One region of the Priestia sp. 10L35 genome, then DNA from elsewhere that is predicted to be linked to it. Evidence: riboswitches for the same ligand, from Rfam matches in the RefSeq annotation. Region 1 holds a riboswitch; each other region holds the start of a gene.
What was found. A riboswitch is a leader RNA that binds a small molecule or an ion and turns the genes downstream of it on or off. The one in region 1 is predicted to bind lysine.

Region 2: linked by a shared signal. The riboswitch ahead of AC1DEF_RS07120 (amino acid permease) and the one ahead of lysA (diaminopimelate decarboxylase) in region 1 are both predicted to bind lysine.
Region 3: linked by a shared signal. The riboswitch ahead of AC1DEF_RS00880 (aspartate kinase) and the one ahead of lysA (diaminopimelate decarboxylase) in region 1 are both predicted to bind lysine.

Annotation. Positions count from the first base shown of each region.
Region 1 is NZ_JBFTKA010000002.1:430,758-437,700, forward strand. It holds gene AC1DEF_RS08175 (NAD(P)/FAD-dependent oxidoreductase) at 1-345, opposite strand, end outside; gene AC1DEF_RS08180 (CBO0543 family protein) at 681-1,193, shown strand; lysine riboswitch at 1,260-1,442, shown strand; gene lysA (diaminopimelate decarboxylase) at 1,588-2,916, shown strand; gene AC1DEF_RS08190 (dicarboxylate/amino acid:cation symporter) at 2,969-4,231, shown strand; gene AC1DEF_RS08195 (hypothetical protein) at 4,370-4,504, shown strand; gene AC1DEF_RS08200 (hypothetical protein) at 4,655-4,840, shown strand; gene AC1DEF_RS08205 (LysR family transcriptional regulator) at 4,977-5,888, shown strand; gene AC1DEF_RS08210 (O-methyltransferase) at 6,076-6,762, opposite strand; gene AC1DEF_RS08215 (pentapeptide repeat-containing protein) at 6,941-6,943, opposite strand, start outside.
Region 2 is NZ_JBFTKA010000002.1:225,544-232,486, forward strand. It holds gene AC1DEF_RS07105 (cysteine hydrolase family protein) at 1-224, shown strand, start outside; gene AC1DEF_RS07110 (GNAT family N-acetyltransferase) at 315-806, shown strand; gene AC1DEF_RS07115 (hypothetical protein) at 910-1,278, shown strand; gene AC1DEF_RS07120 (amino acid permease) at 1,315-2,754, opposite strand; lysine riboswitch at 2,857-3,041, opposite strand; TPP riboswitch at 3,216-3,316, shown strand; gene thiT (energy-coupled thiamine transporter ThiT) at 3,349-3,957, shown strand; gene AC1DEF_RS07130 (ethanolamine ammonia-lyase reactivating factor EutA) at 4,115-5,533, shown strand; gene AC1DEF_RS07135 (ethanolamine ammonia-lyase subunit EutB) at 5,560-6,930, shown strand.
Region 3 is NZ_JBFTKA010000001.1:173,958-180,900, reverse strand. It holds gene AC1DEF_RS00890 (succinate dehydrogenase cytochrome b558 subunit) at 1-178, opposite strand, end outside; gene AC1DEF_RS00885 (YslB family protein) at 668-1,195, shown strand; gene AC1DEF_RS00880 (aspartate kinase) at 1,247-2,479, opposite strand; lysine riboswitch at 2,621-2,798, opposite strand; gene uvrC (excinuclease ABC subunit UvrC) at 2,864-4,630, opposite strand; gene trxA (thioredoxin) at 4,855-5,169, opposite strand; gene AC1DEF_RS00865 (electron transfer flavoprotein subunit alpha/FixB family protein) at 5,591-6,571, opposite strand; gene AC1DEF_RS00860 (electron transfer flavoprotein subunit beta/FixA family protein) at 6,605-6,943, opposite strand, start outside.

The sequences.
Region 1 (6,943 bases):
AGCTTCTTCCCGACGCTTATATGCTCTTTCTTCCATTTTTTTAAGCTTTTGCTCATCAGTATGTAAGCTAATTGCTCCTACTCGCTTATATCCCGTATCCGTTTCTCCATCTTCTTCTAATTGCTGAATTAATGTTTGATAGTACTTAGCGCCGCCTTTTGCTAAGCGGTACCATGCTTTATTTCGACGCTGCGAAAGCCATGGACAAACAATTCCTGCTGCTGCATCAGTAGCTTGACCTGCATCCTTGCGATCTATCAATGTCACATCTGCTCCTGCTTTTGCTAAATGATATGCTGTAGAAGCTCCAAGTACCCCAGCTCCAACTACGATGTATGTTTTCATACCAAAACACCCTTTTCTTTCTTCTAATATTCTCATGCTATATGTACGCAACTTTAGCATAGCAAAAAAAGAAGTCACATACTAGGCGAAGCTATCTTGAGCTTATTTTTGAGTCTTGCTGACTTTGACATATAGCTCCTTTCATTGTAAACAAAAGCGCAATAAGTTCTTTTACGGGAATTATGGTGAGATGAAGCAAACCACAAATAGTGATCACCCATATTTAACACTGCGCTTACCGCTTTTTTATTATAGTTTCTGAATAAAAAAAGGAAAGAATAAAACCACTATAATATGTAAATAAAAAGAAATAACCATTATTTTAAGGAGAGCGTATGCAATCTTCATTTGTATTATTTTTCATCATTCTTGGTTTACTATTTGGCAAGTGGCGAAGGTATCAAGAATACTATCCTACTTTGCTGTTTTGGGTCACAGGGAATTTGCTTTATGAAGTGCTGCTGTTTCATCACCGCGTATGGGTATTTCACCCTGTAGGTATTGATCACCTTTTTCTACCCGATCACCTAATGGTTTCCCTTGGAATAACTTTAATTATTTATCCGTTTGTTATACCGGTTTTTTTAGGAAGGCTGCCGTTGCATGTAAGCGGCAGGCTGTGGTGGATTCTTTTGTGGGCGCTTTTATTTACTGTGATTGAGTTCATTGCTTATGTTAATCACAGTATCACTCATCATTATGGATGGTCGCTGCTGTGTTCTTTTCTCTTCAACATTGCCACGTTCTCACTTTTAGTCATTCATCAGAAGACAGCACTGGTCGCTTGGATTCTATCTGGAAGCTTCATAGCTTTCTTATTTATTTTTTTTGATATTCCTATGCCTTAACTTTTCATTGACTAGACGGAGGAAAAGGAAATATAATAGGAATTACATTTAAATATAATTTTCCTCTCTGAGAATAGAGGTGCATGAAATCAAGAGTCACTTATTGGAGACTAATGGAGTCTGTGAAGATAAGTAAAAGGGATTTCGTGCCGAAGTATATAAACATCCATTGTGTTCATATACTGGTTCAGTATTGAATAAATGCTGAGCTGTCACAAACCATTTGGTTTGTGGAGAGCTATTGAAGAGATGTTGATGCCTAGAATGTAATAATACTTTATTATTATGAAACCAAGACGCGTGAACATCACTTCACGGGTCTTTTTTGTGTTTTTCTACTGACCATCAAAGTTCAAAGTTATAGTTGAATGATTTAAATGGAGGGATACGGATTATGTACTTACATGGAACGAGTAAAATTAACAGCAGCAATCATTTAGAAATTGGGCAGTGCGATACGGTCGAACTGAAAAAACAATACGGCACTCCCCTATACATCTACGATCAAGAATTAATTGAAACGAAATGCAAGGCCTTCCATTCAGCCTTTCGAAGAAGCGGATTTTCATATCAAATCGCCTATGCAGGGAAAGCATTTCTTTGTATGGAAATGGCTAGCCTTTTAACGAAGCTTGATATGTCACTAGATGTGGTCTCAGGAGGCGAATTATTTACAGCGCTTGAAGCTGGATATCCAGCTGAACGCATTCATTTTCACGGCAATAATAAAACGATTGAAGAAATGGAAATGGCTCTTGATGCGAATATTGGCTGTTTTGTTGTTGATAACTTTACCGAACTTGAAGTTTTGCATGCCTTAGCAGCTGAGCGCAAACAGAAAGCATCTATTCTTCTGCGTGTTACTCCAGGAATTGAAGCCCATACACATGAATATATTATGACCGGACAGGAAGACTCCAAGTTTGGATTTGGTCTTTCCAATGACCAAGCCATGAAAGCGGTAAGTTCTGCGTTAGAAAAGCCTTACTACGATCTTTTAGGCATTCATTGTCATATTGGTTCGCAAATTTTTGAAGTAGATGGTTTTTCTCGCGCCATTGATATTTTAACTGATTTCTTATTCAGCATTCGTGATAAAATGGAATTTGAAGTAAAAGTTTTAAACGTAGGTGGTGGTTTTGGTATTCGTTATACCGAAAGCGACTCTCCTCTTCCAGTTGAGTATTATGTAGATGCACTGACAGAAAAGCTAAGCCGCACGTTAACTGAACAGAATTATACCCTTCCAGAAGTCTGGATTGAGCCTGGAAGAAGCATCGTAGGAGAAGCAGGTACAACGCTTTATACAATTGGATCAACGAAGGAGATTCCAGGTGTACGAAAATACGTAGGAATTGACGGCGGTATGACCGATAATATCCGTCCTGCTCTTTACGATGCAAAACATGAAGCTGTCTTGGCTAATAGAGTGACGGATAAAAAAGATGAAACAGTATCAATTGCGGGTAAATGCTGTGAATCAGGAGATATGCTTATTTGGGATATTGATTTACCGCGCGTTAATCAAGGAGATTTATTAGCAGTGTCCTCTACAGGTGCCTACAACTATTCAATGGCTAGCAATTACAACCGTATTCCGCGCCCTGCTGTTGTATTTGTAAAAAATGGAGAAGCTCGTCTTGCTGTAGAGCGAGAAACATACGAAGATTTGGTGCGTAAAGATGTAAAGCCAGTCGTTACTACGTATGCAATGAGCAAATAATAGCTGTTCTTGCGTAGTAAAAAAGCTATTATTGTTTGGAGGAAATCTAACTATGGTTTTAAGTGTATTTAAAACGTACAGATCATCGCTTATTCTGCTTCTCGCTATTTTAATTGGCGGGATAGCAGGATATGCTATTGGCCCCGATGTGGCAGTCGTGAAGCCTTTTGGTGATTTGTTTCTCAATTTAATGTTCATGATTATCGTTCCCCTTGTCTTTTTTAGTGTGGCTTCGGCGATCGCAAACATGAACGAAATGAAGCGTCTTGGTAAAATTATGCTAGGAATTGCCGTTGTGTTTGTCGCCACTGCTGCTGTTTCAGCCGTTTTAGGCTTTTTAGGCGCATCACTTTACAATCCGCTACATAATGTAGATACTTCTGCCATTAAAGAATTGATGGGTGACAGTGAAAATACAGCTGAAAAAATGGCGCTTTTAACTCAGCTTGTTAGTACATTTACTGTACCTGATTTTGTTCAGTTATTTTCGAAAGATCACATTTTACAATTAATTGTCTTTGCCGTTATTTTCGGTATTGCTACAACGATGGCTGGCGAAAAAGGACAGCCTATGGCGAAATTTCTGACTTCGGGTCAAGAAGTATCGATGAAGGTTGTTAAAATTGTGATGTACTATGCCCCAATTGGTTTAGGATGCTATTTCGCTACTGTAGTAGGAGAACTTGGACCAAAGATCTTACAAGGGTACGCTAGAGCATTTATTCTTTATTTATTAATTGCAATCGTTTACTATTTCGGTTTCTTTACGCTATATGCATGGATTGCTGGCGGTAAAGCAGGAATTAAGCTGTTTTGGAAAAATGCAGCTGCTCCTTCTATCACCGCTATTGCTACCTGTTCTTCTGCTGCATCTATTCCAGTCAATTTAGATGCAACAAAGAAAATGGGTGTGCCGCTGGATATTGCTGAAACAGTGATTCCACTAGGAGCAAACACGCATAAAGATGGTTCTGTTATCGGTGGTATTCTAAAGATTGTTTTCTTATTCAGTTTGTTTGGCAAAGATATGACGTCTGCTACGAGTATTTTGAGCATTTTAGGCGTAGCCTTTTTAGTTGGAGCCGTAATGGGAGCAATCCCTGGAGGCGGTATGATTGGCGAAATGTTAATCATTACAATTTACGGATTTTCGCCAGAAGTTCTGCCCATTATTGCGGTCATTTCCACAATTATTGACGCCCCTGCTACGCTTTTAAACAGTACGGGAAATACAGTAACAGCGATGCTTGTTACAAGGTTTACAGAAGGAAAAGACTGGATTAACAAAATTATCACCACCGATAAAGTCGCTTAGTAAAAAAGCAAAGGGAACAGTCTTAGTGACTCTCCCTTTGCTTTTTTCGTGTGCAGTAATATCGATAGCGGTGTATAAAGTCTGTACATACGCACATTCTAAAGGTATGTTTCTTAACCGGACTGGAGGTGTCGTCTAATGAGTAACGCTGCAGGAGGTTCAAAGAAAAATCAACCGAATGATGCGAATCACGTAAGCGCAGAAACAAAAGCTCATCAAAAACGTCTTACTGAGCAAAACAAACAAGAGCATCAAGCTGAAGAACGAAAATAAAATGACGTTAAAGAGCGCAGCGCCTGCGTTCTTTAACGTCATTTTATTTTTAGAGAGAACTTCATAACCCTGCTCGTTATGGGGCTATCGTACAACCTCCTTTCGAACTTTTACATATTCTATTAATAGGTTTGTAAAAGGAGGAATAACATGGTGTTTTCTTGGCTAGAGATTACAGCCGCAGCCTTTGGACTTTCAGTTATTTTGATAAGTTTTGCATTTTTACCTGAACGCACATACAAAAGTCTTTATATCCCTCATCAGCTAGTAGCAAAATCTATTTTTCTCTATAAAAAGATTATTCGTTTTATAAATCAATTTCGACAGAAACTTTAGCTCATTTCCTTTCCCTGTTTTTATTCATTGGATATATCCTCCCCCTTTTTAGTCAGCGCATTTACAGTAAATAATTTAGTGGTTAAAATAAAGAGTAAAGAAAAAGGATAAGCAGTTTGCAGAAATGGAGTTTCACATGGAAATCAGAGACTTAGAATACTTTATAGAGGTAGCGAATCATAAAAATTTTACAAAGGCAGCGCTGCAAGTTCACTTGTCACAAACGGCTTTAAGTAAAGCCGTCAAAAAAGTAGAAAATGAACTAGGATTTGAGCTTCTTGATCGTTCAACAAGAGAATTAAAGCTAACCGATGCAGGAGAAGTCGTGTATCATCAGGCAACTAAAGCTCTGTCGGTGTTAAAAGACATGCCTCACTTGTTGGGAGATTTAATGAACTTGCAAACAGGGCAAATCAAGATGGGAGTCCCTCCGCTCATCGGGACCTTGTTTTTCCCGAAGATTGCAAAAGCATTTAATGAACAATACCCTAAAGTATCTCTAGAGCTTATTGAATTTGGAGCAAAAAAAATTGAGGCACTTGTGGAAGAGGCTGGTGTAGATATGGGGATTGTTATGCTTCCTCTTACAAGCGGTCATGATGAGCATTTTCACGTATACCCGTTCGTTAAGGAGAGATTTCTTTTATACGCACATAGAAACCATCCTTTAGCAAAACGTTCTTCCGTCTGGATGAAAGAATTGGAGCATGAAAAATTCATTATGTTCAGTGAAGAATTTACGCTGCACGACCGGTTAATTCAAGATGCTTTAAAATCAGGCTTTGTGCCTTCTATAGCGTATAAAAGTTCTCAATGGGATTTAATTATTGAATTAACAGCGGCAGAACTAGGTATTGCTATTTTACCCGAATCGCTTTATGCCAAAGTGAAAGATCCCAATATTACTACCGTACCTATTGCAGATCCTGAAATGATGTGGGAACTTGGAATTATTCTGTTAAAAGAACGCTACAGTTCATTCGCTGTACGAGAATTGATTAATTTTTTAACCGAAAAACAAATGACAGATAAATTGGGGCTCCTTTAAAAAAGAGTCTGGAACAAAAGTATGTTAGTTGAAGGACAATCCGAACGAGTTTGGTCGAGAATCCAGCTCGTTCGGATTTTTTTAGGATGATGATGAACGCAGGTTTCATGTATGTATTTGCTTCTAGCTGTTGATTGGATAGATTTAGTTATGTCTCCGTTTCTTTTTAGGTGTAATACAAGTTTTATCATTCAACAACCCCTACAATGAATCCATCATAGCCTTTGCTTCCAACAGTTTGTATAGCCGTGGCGCTTATTCGTTTTTCTTGAGCCAGAGCATTCATAAATTGGCGAATTCCCTTTACATTTTCATCTTCACTTTCTGAGTTCACCACATGCCCTTGACGAACAACATTATCACAAATAATCGTACTTCCTCTTTTCGATAATTCTAGAGCCCACTTTAAGTAATTTGGGTTATTCGGTTTGTCAGCATCAATAAAGATAAGATCAAACGGCTCTGTTCCCTTATCCTTTAATACAGCTAATGTATCAAGCCCGGGGCCGACAATGACTTCTACTAAGTGGCTTACTCCCGCTCTTTTTAAATTAGCTCTTGCTACTTCTGCATGCTGAGCGCTTAATTCGAGCGTAATCAGCTGTCCGTCTTTCGGAAGAGCTCTGGCTAGCCAAATCGTGCTGTACCCTCCAAGAGTACCAATTTCCAAAATGCGTTTAGCTCCTTTTAATGAAGCTAACAAATGCAGAAACTTTCCTTGATTAGGCGATACGTCGATGGCAGGTAATCCAGCCTCTTGATTTGCCTTCAATACCTCATCAAGAACAGGGTCAGGTTGTATAAGCTTATCATTCATATAAAGATCCACTTCATTCCAAATTTCATATATAGACATTTCCATACTCCTCCACATAAGTGATAAAAGCTTTATTATTCAAAGATACGAATATGTTTTTCTCATATCCACCTTGTTGCCGTAATCGTTCGTATTATGAATGTGTTCTAGCTTTCTAATAAACTATCCTGCTCGCTCTTAAAAAGAATTGTTATATGTCCATAAAAAAAGACCTTCAGAGAGGTCTTTTTTATCTTTA
Region 2 (6,943 bases), 210 kb from region 1:
CGACTGCCCGCATGGCTGGAAATTTAGGGTACAGAACGTACGTTGTAAACGATGCAACAGCTTGCTTTGATGGTATGTCCTACGATGGAAAAACAAGCCTTCCTGCAGAAGATGTACATACATTCGCACTGTCTTCTTTGCATGAGGAGTTTGCGACGGTCGTTTCTACAAAAGAGACACTTCAAGTTCTTCAAACCTTTCAATATGCTCAAAATCACAACTGATGTGCATGCGCACATCGGTTTTTTATGTAGATTATGTTCCTTAAAAGAAGTAAAATAAAGATAATTCTATACTATAAGGAGTTTGTACATATGATCATTCGTTATGCTAAAGAAGAAGATTTACCTATGCTTGTTGAAATTTATAACCAGTCTGTTCAAACAAGTGCTGCTACTTTTGACTTAACGCCTGTAACAGTAGAGCAAAGAAGGAGCTGGTTTAATAATCATATTAGCAATGAACTTTTTCCGCTTATTGTCGCAGAAAAAGATGGGGTAGTAGCGGGCTATGCTTCGCTTTCTTCTTATCGAGATAAAGAGGCGTACATTCAAACGGTAGAGCTATCGATTTATATTGACAAAAATCAGCAGGGGTATGGCATTGGAAAACAGCTTATGAAGCGGATTTTGGAATTAGCTAAAGAACTCAACCATCACGTTGTCATTTCAGGGATTACAAAAGGGAATGATATCAGTGTCAAAATGCATGAGCAATTTAATTTTACATTTTGCGGAGAATTTAAAGAAGTAGGCTGGAAATTCGATCAGTGGCAAGATGTGCTTTTTTATCAGCTTATTTTATAAGATGTATGACACCTTTACACATTGTGACGTTTTAGTTTCATGTGTAAAGGTTATTAAAATAATAAGTCGTTTTATTATTTTAATACGAAAGGTGTTAGCTATCATGAATACACATTTTCAATATCAGCATCTAAGAGCTATTCCAAAAAGATGGTCCAAAAAAGAACTGCATATCCAGCTGAATAGAATCAAACACAATTCTGAACTATCTACTATAGCAGCAGATCCGCTTTTTCATCTGTTAGAATGTACCCATTCGGGCCTTCAAACTAAACAAGAAATCATAGACTACATCCAAAGCATTCCTACTCATCAACTTCCATCTTTTGCAACCCATTTAAGCAGGTTAATTCAGCGTATTTATTATATAGAAGCTGCTGATTACTGTAATCGTCCCCTCAAAGGTTATATGCTTGTTATGAAAAATCAGCCCGCCTATATATCTCTTCATTTTGCTGATCAGATCACATAAAAAAAGCTCTCTATTCTTTTGAATAGAGAGCTTTTTTTATTCGTATTTTTTCACTGTTACTTGGCATTCTTTTAACGGAATAAGTTTTGACTTTTTCGTCCATTTGTATCCTAACCAAACAATTAAGAATAAAGGAAGTCCGATATAAGAAACAAGTACACCGTACCAGTCAATCGAATCACCCGTAAACGCCGAATAGTTTTGACCTAAAATGACAACAGCACATAAAATAAAGGCAAAGATAGGACCAAACGGGAAAAGTTTTGCATGATATGGAAGTTCACTCAAATCATGACCTTGGGCAACAAATGCTCTTCTAAAACGATAGTGGCTGATGGCAATTCCTAACCAAGCAATAAAGCCAGACATACCAGAAGCGTTAAGTAACCACGTGTATACCGCACCGTCTCCAAAAAATGAAGCACCAAATGCAAGTGTACCGACAAGTGCCGTTGCGATTAAAGCATTCACTGGAACGCCTCGTTTATTCACTTTTGCTAAGAACCTTGGTGCTTTTCCATCTTTCGCTAAGTTCCACAGCATACGCGTAGAAGCATACATACCTGAGTTACCAGCAGATAAAACGGCTGTTAAAATAACGGCATTGATAGCTGATGCTGCAAACGCCAGACCTGCTCGTTCGAATATTAAAGTAAATGGACTTACTCGCACATCATCACTTGCTAATGAATCGGCTGTGTATGGAATAAGCATCCCGATAACAAAAATAGCTAAAATATAAAATAACAAGATGCGCCAGAAGACTTGTTTAACTGCGCGAGGAACCGTTTTTTCCGGATCTTCACTTTCTCCAGCTGCGACTCCAAGCAACTCTGTTCCTTGAAATGAAAAACCAGCAGCCATAAAAATACCTAAGACAGTAAAGAATCCACCGTGAATGGGTCCATCACCAAGCGTGAAGTTTTTAAACCCTGGTGCTTCATTGTTAAAGATACCAAAAATCATCATAATGCCAATAACTAAAAAGATGATAACTGTTACTACTTTAATTAACGAAAACCAAAATTCAGATTCACCAAATCCTTTTACAGAAAGGTAGTTAAGCCCAAACATAATTAATAAAAACAGGGCACTCCATAAAATAGAAGAAGAGTTTGGGAACCAAAATTTCATAATAAGGGCTCCAGCAGATAATTCAGCTGCAATCGTAATAGCCCAGTTATACCAATAGTTCCAGCCGAGAGCGAAACCAAAGGATGGATCTACAAACCGAGACGCATACGTACTAAATGAACCGGCTTCAGGCATATAAGCTGCGAGCTCCGCTAGGCTGGTCATCAAAAAGTAAACCATGACACCAATGATAGCGTAAGCTAAAAGCGCTCCCCCAGGTCCTGCTGTGTGAATTGCTCCACCACTTGCTAAGAATAAGCCGGTTCCGATGGCTCCTCCTAATGAAATCATCGTTAAGTGGCGAGATTTCAACCCACGTTTTAATTCTTGCTGCTCTTGCATAGATAAATACTCCTTTCGAATGTACGGAAAGAGACGGGATAACATAAAAAAAGCCCGCAGTATATGTGCGCGCTTTTAAATCTGAAAACCGCGTCAACCTTCCGTGAAGATAGCTCTTCACATCACTCGCATGATGTGACAGTTCTGTTCCTGTTCGGAGACAGCCCCAGCTTAAATCAACCGAGAAGTGATCTAAACTTCGGCAATTTTTCCTTTCAAACAACATCCTCAATGTTCTCTGCATTTCCGTTGCTTTACTATTAAAAACTGCGACCTCTACCTCATCGATTAGGATGAGGGTTTTTTATATTCATTTGACATAAAAGAAGTATACCAAATACTAAAACGATTGTCATTATAAAAAATAGATTCAGAAAATAGAAACATCTTTGAAATCTCTCGAATCTATTTTGTTACATATGGTATAATGAATGTTGTCATAATACTACATAAATATCCGAACGTACCACAGGGGGAGCCGCCGTGCTGAGAGTGAACAAATTGTTCAGACCCTTCGAACCTGTTAGTTAACGCTAGCGTAGGAATGTGGGAATAGTAGCATATATTTGCTTACTCCTGTGTAAACCGTTTGATATGAATGATTCAAAAACAGGAGTGAGAAACGTGAATAAAGCATTACCTTTACAGGCTAAAATTGAAATAGCTATTTTTGCAGCATTAGCACTTCTACTTGATCTTTTGCCTTCCATTAAGATTGCAACGGCTGTGAGTATTTCGTTCTCCATGGTGCCCATTTTTATTATGTGCTTTCGCTGGGGAGTAAAAGGCGGGGCCCTATCTGGTCTATTATGGGGGCTGTTGCAGTTGGCAACAGGAACGGCTTATATTTTAACAGCGCTACAAACGTTTATTGAATATATTGTGGCTTTTGCTTTTATAGGTGTTGGAGGTATTTTTTCGCAATCTATTAAAACAAATTTAGCTAACAATAACAGATCAAAAGCTTTTGTTTTGATTGTTTTATCCCTTGTTATCGGCAGCTTCGCACGGTATTTCTGGCACTTTATTGCGGGTATTATTTTTTGGGGATCATATGCGCCAAAGGGCATGTCCGCTCTATGGTATTCTTTTTCAATGAACGGTATTTCAATGGTAGGGTCACTAATAGCCTGCTTAATCATTCTTTCACTATTAATTCCATCCGCATCAAGAATGATTGTAACTAAATCACACTCATCATAAGCAAAAAGACTAAATCTACCAAGATTTAGTCTTTTTTTGTCATTTGTCACCTTTGTTTACACAAAAGTGTGTCAGGTTTGATAACATAGTTAGTGAAATATTCAAAAAACTGTTTTATGATAATCACCATATTCAAACGAGATAAGGGATTGATAGCATGCTACAGAAATGGATAACGAGCATAGGTTTAGATATCGGAACAAGCACAACAAAATTGATTGTAAGCAAGCTGTTAATAGCAAATCAACAAAATCAGTTTACGCTGCCAGGCTGTCAAATTATTGATCGTCGCGTAACGTATGTAAGTTCTATCTATACCACTCCTATGCTAAACGATGTTGAAATCGATGTTCAAAGATTAACGGTACTACTAGAACAAGAGTATAAGAACGCAGGAATCTCCTTAGATCAAGTGGAGGCAGGTACTGTGATCATCACAGGAGAAACGGCCAGAAAGCAAAATGCAGAAAGTATCGTTCACTATCTAGCCGAACATGCTGGGGATTTTGTTGTTGCAACAGCCGGCGCTGACTTGGAAGGAATATTAGCTGCAAAAGGATCGGGAGCAATAGAGCGTTCTGCTGAAACAAATGCAGTAATTGCCAATATTGATGTAGGAGGAGGCACTGCTAACATCGCTTTATGTCAAAATGGAAAAGTGATAGAAACGTTTACACTGCATGTAGGCGGGAGATTAATTCGACTAAATGAAGACGGTCTTGTTACCTACGTTTCGTCTCATTTAACTGAATTTTTGAAAAATAATTCTTTGACACTGCGAGAAGGTGAAAAAGCAGCATTTGAAAAGCTTTCGTCTATCTGTCAATTACTAGCTGAAGAAACCGTGAATTATGTAAAAGCGCTGAATCAAAATTCCTCGCTGCTCGTTTCTCCTCATACAAGATCTTCTATACATCCTGAAACGATCATGGTTTCAGGAGGAGTAGGAGCAATGATGGAGAAGCAAAAGCCAATAACAGTGAAGGAAGTGGCCATACACGGAGACGTTGGTCCGCTTCTAGCATATCATTTTCAATCCATTCAAGTATCTCAATCCGCTGAGACAACGCGCGCTACTGTAATTGGGGCTGGTATGCAAAATACAGAAGTTAGCGGATCAACCGTATATATTGGGTCGAAGCGGCTGCCGTTAAAAAATATCCCGATTGTAGAGATACCCGTTCAGCAAGAAGAGACGTGGAATCCGCAGCTGTTTCAAGAAAGAGTTCGAGCGGCATGTATGCAGGCTTCAACTATTTTCAGCGCAGAAGACCCCCCTGCTGCTATTGCTTTATCTCATTTTCCTTACTGCAGCTATAAGATGCTTCAAGAATTAGCAAAAATAATAAGCGATGAATTTATTGCTTGTTTTAAGGGAGCTAAGTGCCTCGTTGTTCTATGCGAACAAGATATTGCAAAAGCTTTAGGACAAGCACTAGCTAAACAGAGGAAAGAGTTAGAAATTATTTGTTTAGATCAAATTGATTTTACACACGGAGATTACATCGATCTAGGGTTACCAATAGCCGGAGAAGCGATCTCCGTTTCCGTTAAAACGCTCGCTTTTTCATCATAATCAGCTGAACACACAAGGAGGAAACGATGTTTAAAACTACACGAATGTTAGGAGAAACATTTTCATTTTATAGCTTAAAAGAAATCATGGCCAAAGCAAACGAAGAGCGTTCTGGAGATCAGCTCGCAGGAGTTAGCGCTGAGTCAATGAAAGAACGAATGGCAGCAAAGCAAGTTCTAGCTGATATCACACTTGCTGATATTCGAAATTACCCGCTGCTCAGCGCAGATGAAGACAACGTCTCGGCATTAATCGAAAGTCAGATTGATTCATCTGTTTACGACATTATTAAAAATTGGACAGTAGGGGATTTAAGAGAATACATTTTATCCGATCAGCATAGCGGAGAAGACCTTCTTGCACTTAGCAAAGGATTAAGCAGCGAAATGATTGCGGCAGCTACTAAAATTATGTCCAATTTAGATTTAATTCAAGGAGCTGCCAAGATAGAAGTGCAAACTACTTGTCAAACGACTATCGGCCAAAAAGGAGTATTGGCTTCTCGGACCCAGCCTAATCATCCTTCAGATAACTTAAAGGGAATGAGAGCATCGCTATACGAAGCGTTAAGCTATGGAATTGGAGATGCGGTTATCGGAATTAACCCTGTTATTGATACAACGGATAATATTTACGCGCTTTTAAATGAAACAAAAAATATAATCAACGAATGGTCAATTCCTACTCAAAACTGTGTATTATCACACGTAACGAGTCAAATGAGAGCAATTGAAAAAGGAGCATCAGCAGACTTGATTTTTCAAAGTTTAGCAGGTACAGAAGCTGGTAATGATTCATTTGGAATTTCACTGTCTATGCTTGATGAAGCGACAGCGCTAATTCATGAAAAAGGAACGGCAAAAGGTCCAAACCGCTGGTATTTTGAAACAGGACAAGGTTCTGAACTGTCAGCAGAAGCTCACTATAACATTGATCAAGTAACGCTCGAAGCTAGATGCTACGGCTTAGCTCGTCACTACAAGCCTTTCTTAGTTAATACAGTTGTTGGATTTATTGGACCTGAATACTTATATAACAGCAAACAAGTTCTACGAGCTGGGTTAGAAGATCATTTCATGGGTAAAATGCACGGCCTGCCTATGGGAGTAGACGTATGTTACACCAACCACATGGATGCTGATCAAAATGATATGGATAATTTAAGTATGCTTCTGGGAACAGCTGGAGTGAACTTTGTCATAGGAGTTCCCATGGCTGATGACTGCATGCTAAACTACCAGTCTCTTAGTTATCATGACATTGCAACAGTACGTAATGTGTTAGGCCGTACCCCAACGCCGTTATTTCAAAAGTGGCTTGAAGATCAGCGTATTATGGACAACGGGCGCTTTACATCTAGAGCCGGAGACCCAACTATTTTTATGAATTTGATTTAAGGAAGGTGCTTAC
Region 3 (6,943 bases), on a different contig from region 1:
TTTCTAGAGCATAGCGGAAAGGTAAGCTCTCCATGAAGTGAGCTGCTTGATTAAATGATTCTTCTCCCTTTGTCGCGAAATGATTCACAACTAAATGCTGTGTTAAGAAAATCCCGATTGGTATTACCCCAAGTAATGAATGGATTCTCCGATATTGAAACTCTCTGTTTGCCGCCATCTGCGTAGACCCCCCTTAGTTAAATGAACATAGTTTGTGAAGAACTTTCTTACTCCCACTAGACAAATAGATTAATCGTGAATACAGGAAATGAAAACCTTTGCATTTCCTAATAAAGTATGTGACAGGTTAATTTTACTCCCATCGATTAAGAGCGTCAAGGCAAGATGTTTAAATCTTCTATAAAATATAAATTTATAAAATTTTATATTTGTTAACGCTTACTGTATTGATGTTACAGATTTTTTCTTTCTATTATAATATTGCTTGCCACAAATAAGTAAGCGTTTACTTTATGCTTTTATTGTAAACAAGTTCACAAAACATTTACACAGGTAAAAGTACCCTTTTAAAAGGTATATTATGGATTTTTCATCTTTACATCTAACTCTTTTTACCATAATAAAGATCCTCTTACATTTTATTAAAAAAATGCGTGAGAGGTTTTTTAGATTTGTATATAATAGTAGTAAAGAAAGAGGGGAAAGCATGAGCAATTTACAAACAGAATCACAGCAAGAACTTGAAGAGACGATGGAAACATCAGAACCTAATGTCACAGCTGAAACAGAGAGAACTCTTGATCACGTTTCATATTTCGGATACAGCCTTTTGCGTGACGTGTTAATTCCAGAGCTTCTTGGAGACGAAACAAACACCATTTCATACTGGGCAGGAAAACACCTTGCGCGGAAATACCCATTAAATACAATGGATGAAATCGTCGCTTTTTTTAAAGCAGCTTCCTGGGGAACACTGACGCTTGCAAAAAAAGATAAATATTCACTCGAGCTTGAGTTATCAGGTGATGTGGTCAGCAAAAGATTTCAGCAGGAAACTTGTTCGTTTCATCTTGAGTCAGGATTTGTGGCTGAACAGATTCAGCGTCAAAACAACTGCCTAACAGAAGCCTACTTAACACATAAAGAAAAGAACGGAAAAGTGCTGATTTCCGTGCAGTGGGACCGAAAAGATATCTTACCTACCGAAACACGCGCGGAGCGTTATAAAAAGTAGGAAATACGTATATATAAAAGACGTGGAGATACCACGTCTTTTTTCTCTTCTTTATACTTGCACTGCTTGCTGCTCTTCTAATTCAAATGCTACGTGAAGCGTCTCAACAGCTTTTACCATATCAGCATGCGGTACAACTGTAGATACTTTAATTTCAGACGTGCTGACCATCTTCACTTCAATTTTCTCTCCTGCCAGCACTTCAAACATTTCGGCTGCAACGCCTGGATTAGAAATCATGCCAGAGCCGACAATTGATACTTTAGCCAAACCGCTTTCATGTTCAATACGCGCATATCCCAAAGTAGATTTATACTCTTTTAAGACGGCAAGAGCGGCGTCTACGTCTACGGTTTTAATAGAAAATGAGATAGAGAGACGATTATTAGCCGTTACGTTTTGAATAATAATGTCCACATTTAACTGTTCTTTTGCTAATGCTGTAAAAATAGTAGAAAGAGTTTGCAACTCGTTGTTTAACCCTTCAATTGTCACTCGTGAAATATTATCTTCAAACGCAATTCCTCTTACGACTAAGTTTTGTTCCATTGAAACTTCCTCCTCAACAATCGTTCCATTCTCGTTTTCTAAGCTTGAACGCACTTCTAGCGGTACCTGATAATTTTTTGCAAACTCAACAGCGCGCGGATGCAGCACCCCTGCTCCCAAATTAGCTAATTCTAACATTTCGTCATATGAAATAGAGTGAAGCTTACGAGCATCTTCTACATAGCGCGGATCTGTCGTAAACACTCCTGTTACATCTGTATAAATATCACATTTTGCAGCTTTTAATGCTGCGGCAAGAGCTACTGCCGTCGTGTCAGAGCCGCCTCGACCTAATGTTGTAATGCTACCATCTCCTGAACAGCCTTGGAATCCAGCTACTACTACGATTCGGCCTCTATCTAATTGGCTTTGAATACGAGTCGTGTCAATGTGCTGGATTCGTGCATTGCTGTGAACTGCTTCCGTCTGGATACCAGCTTGCCAACCTGTTAGCGAAGTTGCTTCATACCCTTTATATTGAAGGGCCATTGTTAACAGGGAAATCGTTACTTGTTCTCCAGTTGTAAGAAGCATATCCATTTCGCGTTTGCTTGGACTGTCCGTAATATCACTTGCTAATTTCACCAGTGCATCTGTAGTTTTGCCCATTGCCGATACAACAACAACTACTTGGTTACCGCGCTCTGCTTCTTGAATAACACGGTTTGCTACATGTTGGATACGTTCAACAGAACCAACAGATGTTCCACCAAATTTTTGAACGATTAATGCCATAATTTTGTTCATTCCTTTTCAATAAATTTGCATATGCAGAATGATGAGAAGCTAAATTTTTTTACTCAGACAATAAAAAAAGCAATGAGATGAGCTCTCATTGCTTAACGAACGAAAATTATAAAACATAACCGTCCACTGCCGTGAGATAGCTCTCCAAGAATCTACATCTTGACAATCCTACGTTTATTCAACGCAGAACCAGCAATCATTACTATGAGGTAATGTTCACTTCGGCAAATTTCCCTTTCCGCATCATTCATAAGAGCTCATACCCTTCCTGATACGTACTGATTAAATTTGCACCTCTATCTTCACTTCATTTGATGAAGTGTCGTATGAAATTAGTTAATAGCTTATCAAATATTTTCTATTATTTCAAGACTATTTTTGCAATGTTTCATAAATTTTTTCAGCGATGTTTTGAGGAACACCTGAATTTCGAATATCATCAACCGTTGCTTCTTTCAATTTTTTCACCGAACCAAAATACTTTAACAAAGCTTTTTTACGCTTTTCGCCCACTCCCGGAATATCGTCCAGAACAGACTGAAAAGCGGACTTAGAGCGCACTTGACGGTGGAAGGTAATCGCAAAACGGTGAACTTCATCTTGAATTCGCTGAAGCAAATAAAATTCTTGACTATTGCGTTCAAGCGGTATGATTTGAGGAGGCTCACCAATCATCAGGTTGGAGGTTCTGTGCTTATCATCTTTGACAAGACCTGCTGTAGGCACTAAAAGTCCCAATTCATTTTCGAGAACGTCCTGTACTGCAGCTAAATGCCCTTTGCCTCCATCTACAACAATTAAATCTGGAAGCGGAAGACCCTCTTTTAACGCTCTGGAATACCGTCTGCGAACGACTTCTCTCATGGAACTGTAATCATCTGGTCCCTTTACGGTCTTAATTTTATATTTGCGATATTCTTTCTTTTCCGGTTTCCCATCAACAAAAACAATCATCGCAGAAACGGGATCTGTTCCTTGAATATTTGAATTATCAAATGCTTCAATCCGATAAGGAGCGGCAATTCCAAGCTCTTCTCCTAACCGTTCAACTGCGCCAACCGTGCGCTCTTCATCTCGTTCAATTAAATAGAATTTTTCACCGAGCGCAATTTTTGCATTTTTACACGCAAGTTCTACTAACTCTTTCTTTTTGCCTCGCTTTGGATGCTGAACCTCTACTCCTACTAATTTCTCAGCCAACTCTGCATCAATCGTTGCTGGAACCATTACTTCTTTTGGCTTAATATTTTTGGCATAAAACTGACCGATAAAAGTTAAGAAATCTTCTTCTGGCTCTTTATAAAAAGGAAACATAGAAACTTCTCGCTCAATTAATTTCCCTTGGCGAATAAAGAAAACTTGAACACACATCCAGCCTTTATCATAAGAATAGCCAAACACATCTCGATTAACAAAATCATTAAACGTTACTTTTTGCTTTTCCATTGTCGCTTCGATATGAGCAATTTGATCTCGATATTCTTTAGCCCGTTCAAAGTCAAGTTCTTCTGAAGCTTTTAACATTTTTTCAGTTAATTCTGTTTTGACATGCTCATATCCACCATTTAAAAACCGCGTGATATTTTCAATAATTTGTTTGTTTTGCTCTTCTTTTACTTCTTTTACGCAAGGAGCTAGGCATTGCCCGATATGGTAATACAAACAAGGTCTGTCTGGCATGGTAGAGCACTTTCTTAATGGATAAATGCGATCAAGAAGCCGCTTTGTTTCATTTGCAGCTTGAACGTTAGGATAAGGCCCGAAGTATTTCCCTTTATCTTTTTTTATTTTTCTTGTAATAACAAGTCGGGGCTGCTTTTCAGCTGTAATCTTAATAAAGGGATAACCCTTATCATCTTTAAGCATGATATTGTATTTTGGATCATGCTTTTTAATTAAATTCATTTCTAAAATAAGTGCTTCTAAATTAGAAGATGTGACGATATATTCAAAATCGACAATGTCGTTTACAAGTCGAAGCGTCTTTCCGTCATGAGATCCGGTAAAGTAGGAGCGCACTCGATTTTTTAATACTTTTGCTTTTCCTACGTAAATGACCGTTCCATATTTATCTTTCATCAAGTAACAGCCGGGCTGATCCGGTAAAATAGCCAGCTTTTCTTTTAAATAATCGTTCATATTTTTCTCCTTCCTCTTCTCTTACTCTGTCCATCTATACATTCGCTTATGAAGCGTAACCTACATTCTTTCCTGCCCTACAATACATGCACATAAGCCGGATTTATGGCGGTGTTCCTTACATCTAGTATAAAACAAACGAACGCATATTCGCTAAATAAAAGTATTCCCAAAAGAGAAAAAGTGGAGAAAAAGAAAAAACCTAGCCTGAGCTAGGTTTTGACTTACGCGTGTTTATTAATTAATTCTGTTAATGCTTCTTTTGGTTGGAAACCAACTACTTGATCAACTTTCTCTCCATCTTTAAATAATACTAAAGTTGGGATACTCATAACACCAAATTTTCCAGCCGTTTCTTGGTTTTCATCAACGTCTACTTTCACGATTTTAACTTTATCGTTAAGTTCGCCATCGATTTCTTCAAGAACTGGAGCAATCATTTTACAAGGGCCACACCATGGTGCCCAAAAGTCAACAAGCACTAGGCCTGATTTAATTTCATCTGTAAAGTTTTTATCTGTAGCATGTGCAATAGCCATTTTAATTCCTCCTAAATATATGCAATATCCAAATTCTACTCACAGTATATCACCTTCAAATAAGGTTTGCTAACTTTTTGCTTACATTTATACTGTTTATTCTCCGCTCTAGTTTGTACAATTCACATAAAAACATACGTAGAAAATTTCGTTTTCCATGAGGCTGAGACATAACGAAATGAATCCTATCTAAAGACGAACGAATAGTATACAAGGGCTGAACCGCTTGCGACACCGCAGATGATTTCTGTGTAAGACTTCGCTTTCTACAGGAGTCTTCGCCTTGCCCTCCAATCAACTGCTAGAAAGACCCACACACATGAAACCTGCGTTTACCCTAACAAAAAAACGAACCACTAATCAAACATCTTGATCAATGGTTCATTTTTCACTTCGTCTAAAATCCTTTTGTCTCAGCCTCTTACGCAGACTGTACTTTCAGCTTTTTGAATTCTTCCGTTAGCAGAGGCACCACTTCAAATAAATCTCCAACGATTCCGTAATCAGCTACTTTAAAAATATTCGCCTCAGGATCTTTGTTAATGGCAACAATAATTTTTGAATTTGACATGCCGGCCAAATGCTGAATGGCTCCCGAGATTCCGCAGGCAATGTATAAATCTGGTGTGACTACTTTGCCCGTCTGACCGATCTGAAGAGAATAGTCGCAGTAATCTGCATCGCACGCTCCCCGAGACGCCCCAACAGCTCCATTTAACACGTCCGCTAGTTCTTGGAGAGGTCCAAAACCTTCCGTGCTTTTTACACCTCGACCACCTGCAATCACGACTTTTGCTTCGGATAAATCAACCCCTTGCGTTGCTTTCCGTACAACTTCTTTTACAACTGTACGCAGGTTTTTGATTTCAACATTTAAATCCTCTACATCGCCTGTACGTCCCTCATCTTTTGCAAGCGGTGAAATATTATTTGGACGAATCGTGACAAACGTAAAAGCATCGGTCATGATTTTCTTTTCAAATGCTTTACCAGAATAAATTGGGCGGGTGAAGACTACTTGATCCCCTCCAACTTCTACATCCGTCACATCTGAGATAAGTCCTTTGTCTAAGCGAGCTGCCAGTTTTGGCGCTAGGTCTTTGCCAAGAGCCGTATGGCCAAATACGATAGCTTCAGGTTGTTCACTTTCAATGATGGCTAATAACGCCTGAGCATAACCATCCGATGTGTAAGCAGCTAAATCTTCATGCTCCGTCACAACAACTTTATTCGCTCCGTATGCAATAAGCTCTTCACTTAAAGCTTTTACGTCCTTTCCTACTAACGCTGCAACAATTTCCCCACCGTCAGCTACAGTAGACGCTGCGGAAATCGCTTCAAACGATACGTTTCGTAATCCCCCATCACGTGCTTCTCCTAGAACTAACACTTTGCGTCCCATTGCAATACCCCCATTGTTTTAACTTTTGACTTATTAAATGACTTTTGCTTCTTTATGCAGTAAATTGACCAGTTCTATCACTTGATCTTTTATATCTCCTTGTAGTACGCGTCCTGCGTCTTTTTTCGGAGGCAAATAAATTTCAATTGTCTTTGTTTTTGCTTCTACATCATCTTCATCTAAATCTAAATCATCCAATTCCACTTCAACCAACGGTTTCTTCTTCGCTTTCATAATCCCTGGAAGAGATGGATAGCGAGGTTCGTTAAGTCCCTGCTGAGCTGTTACTAAAAGAGGAAGCGACGTTTCGATAACCTCGGAATCACCTTCCACATCGCGTACAACAGTCACTTTTTCACCTTCGATATCCAA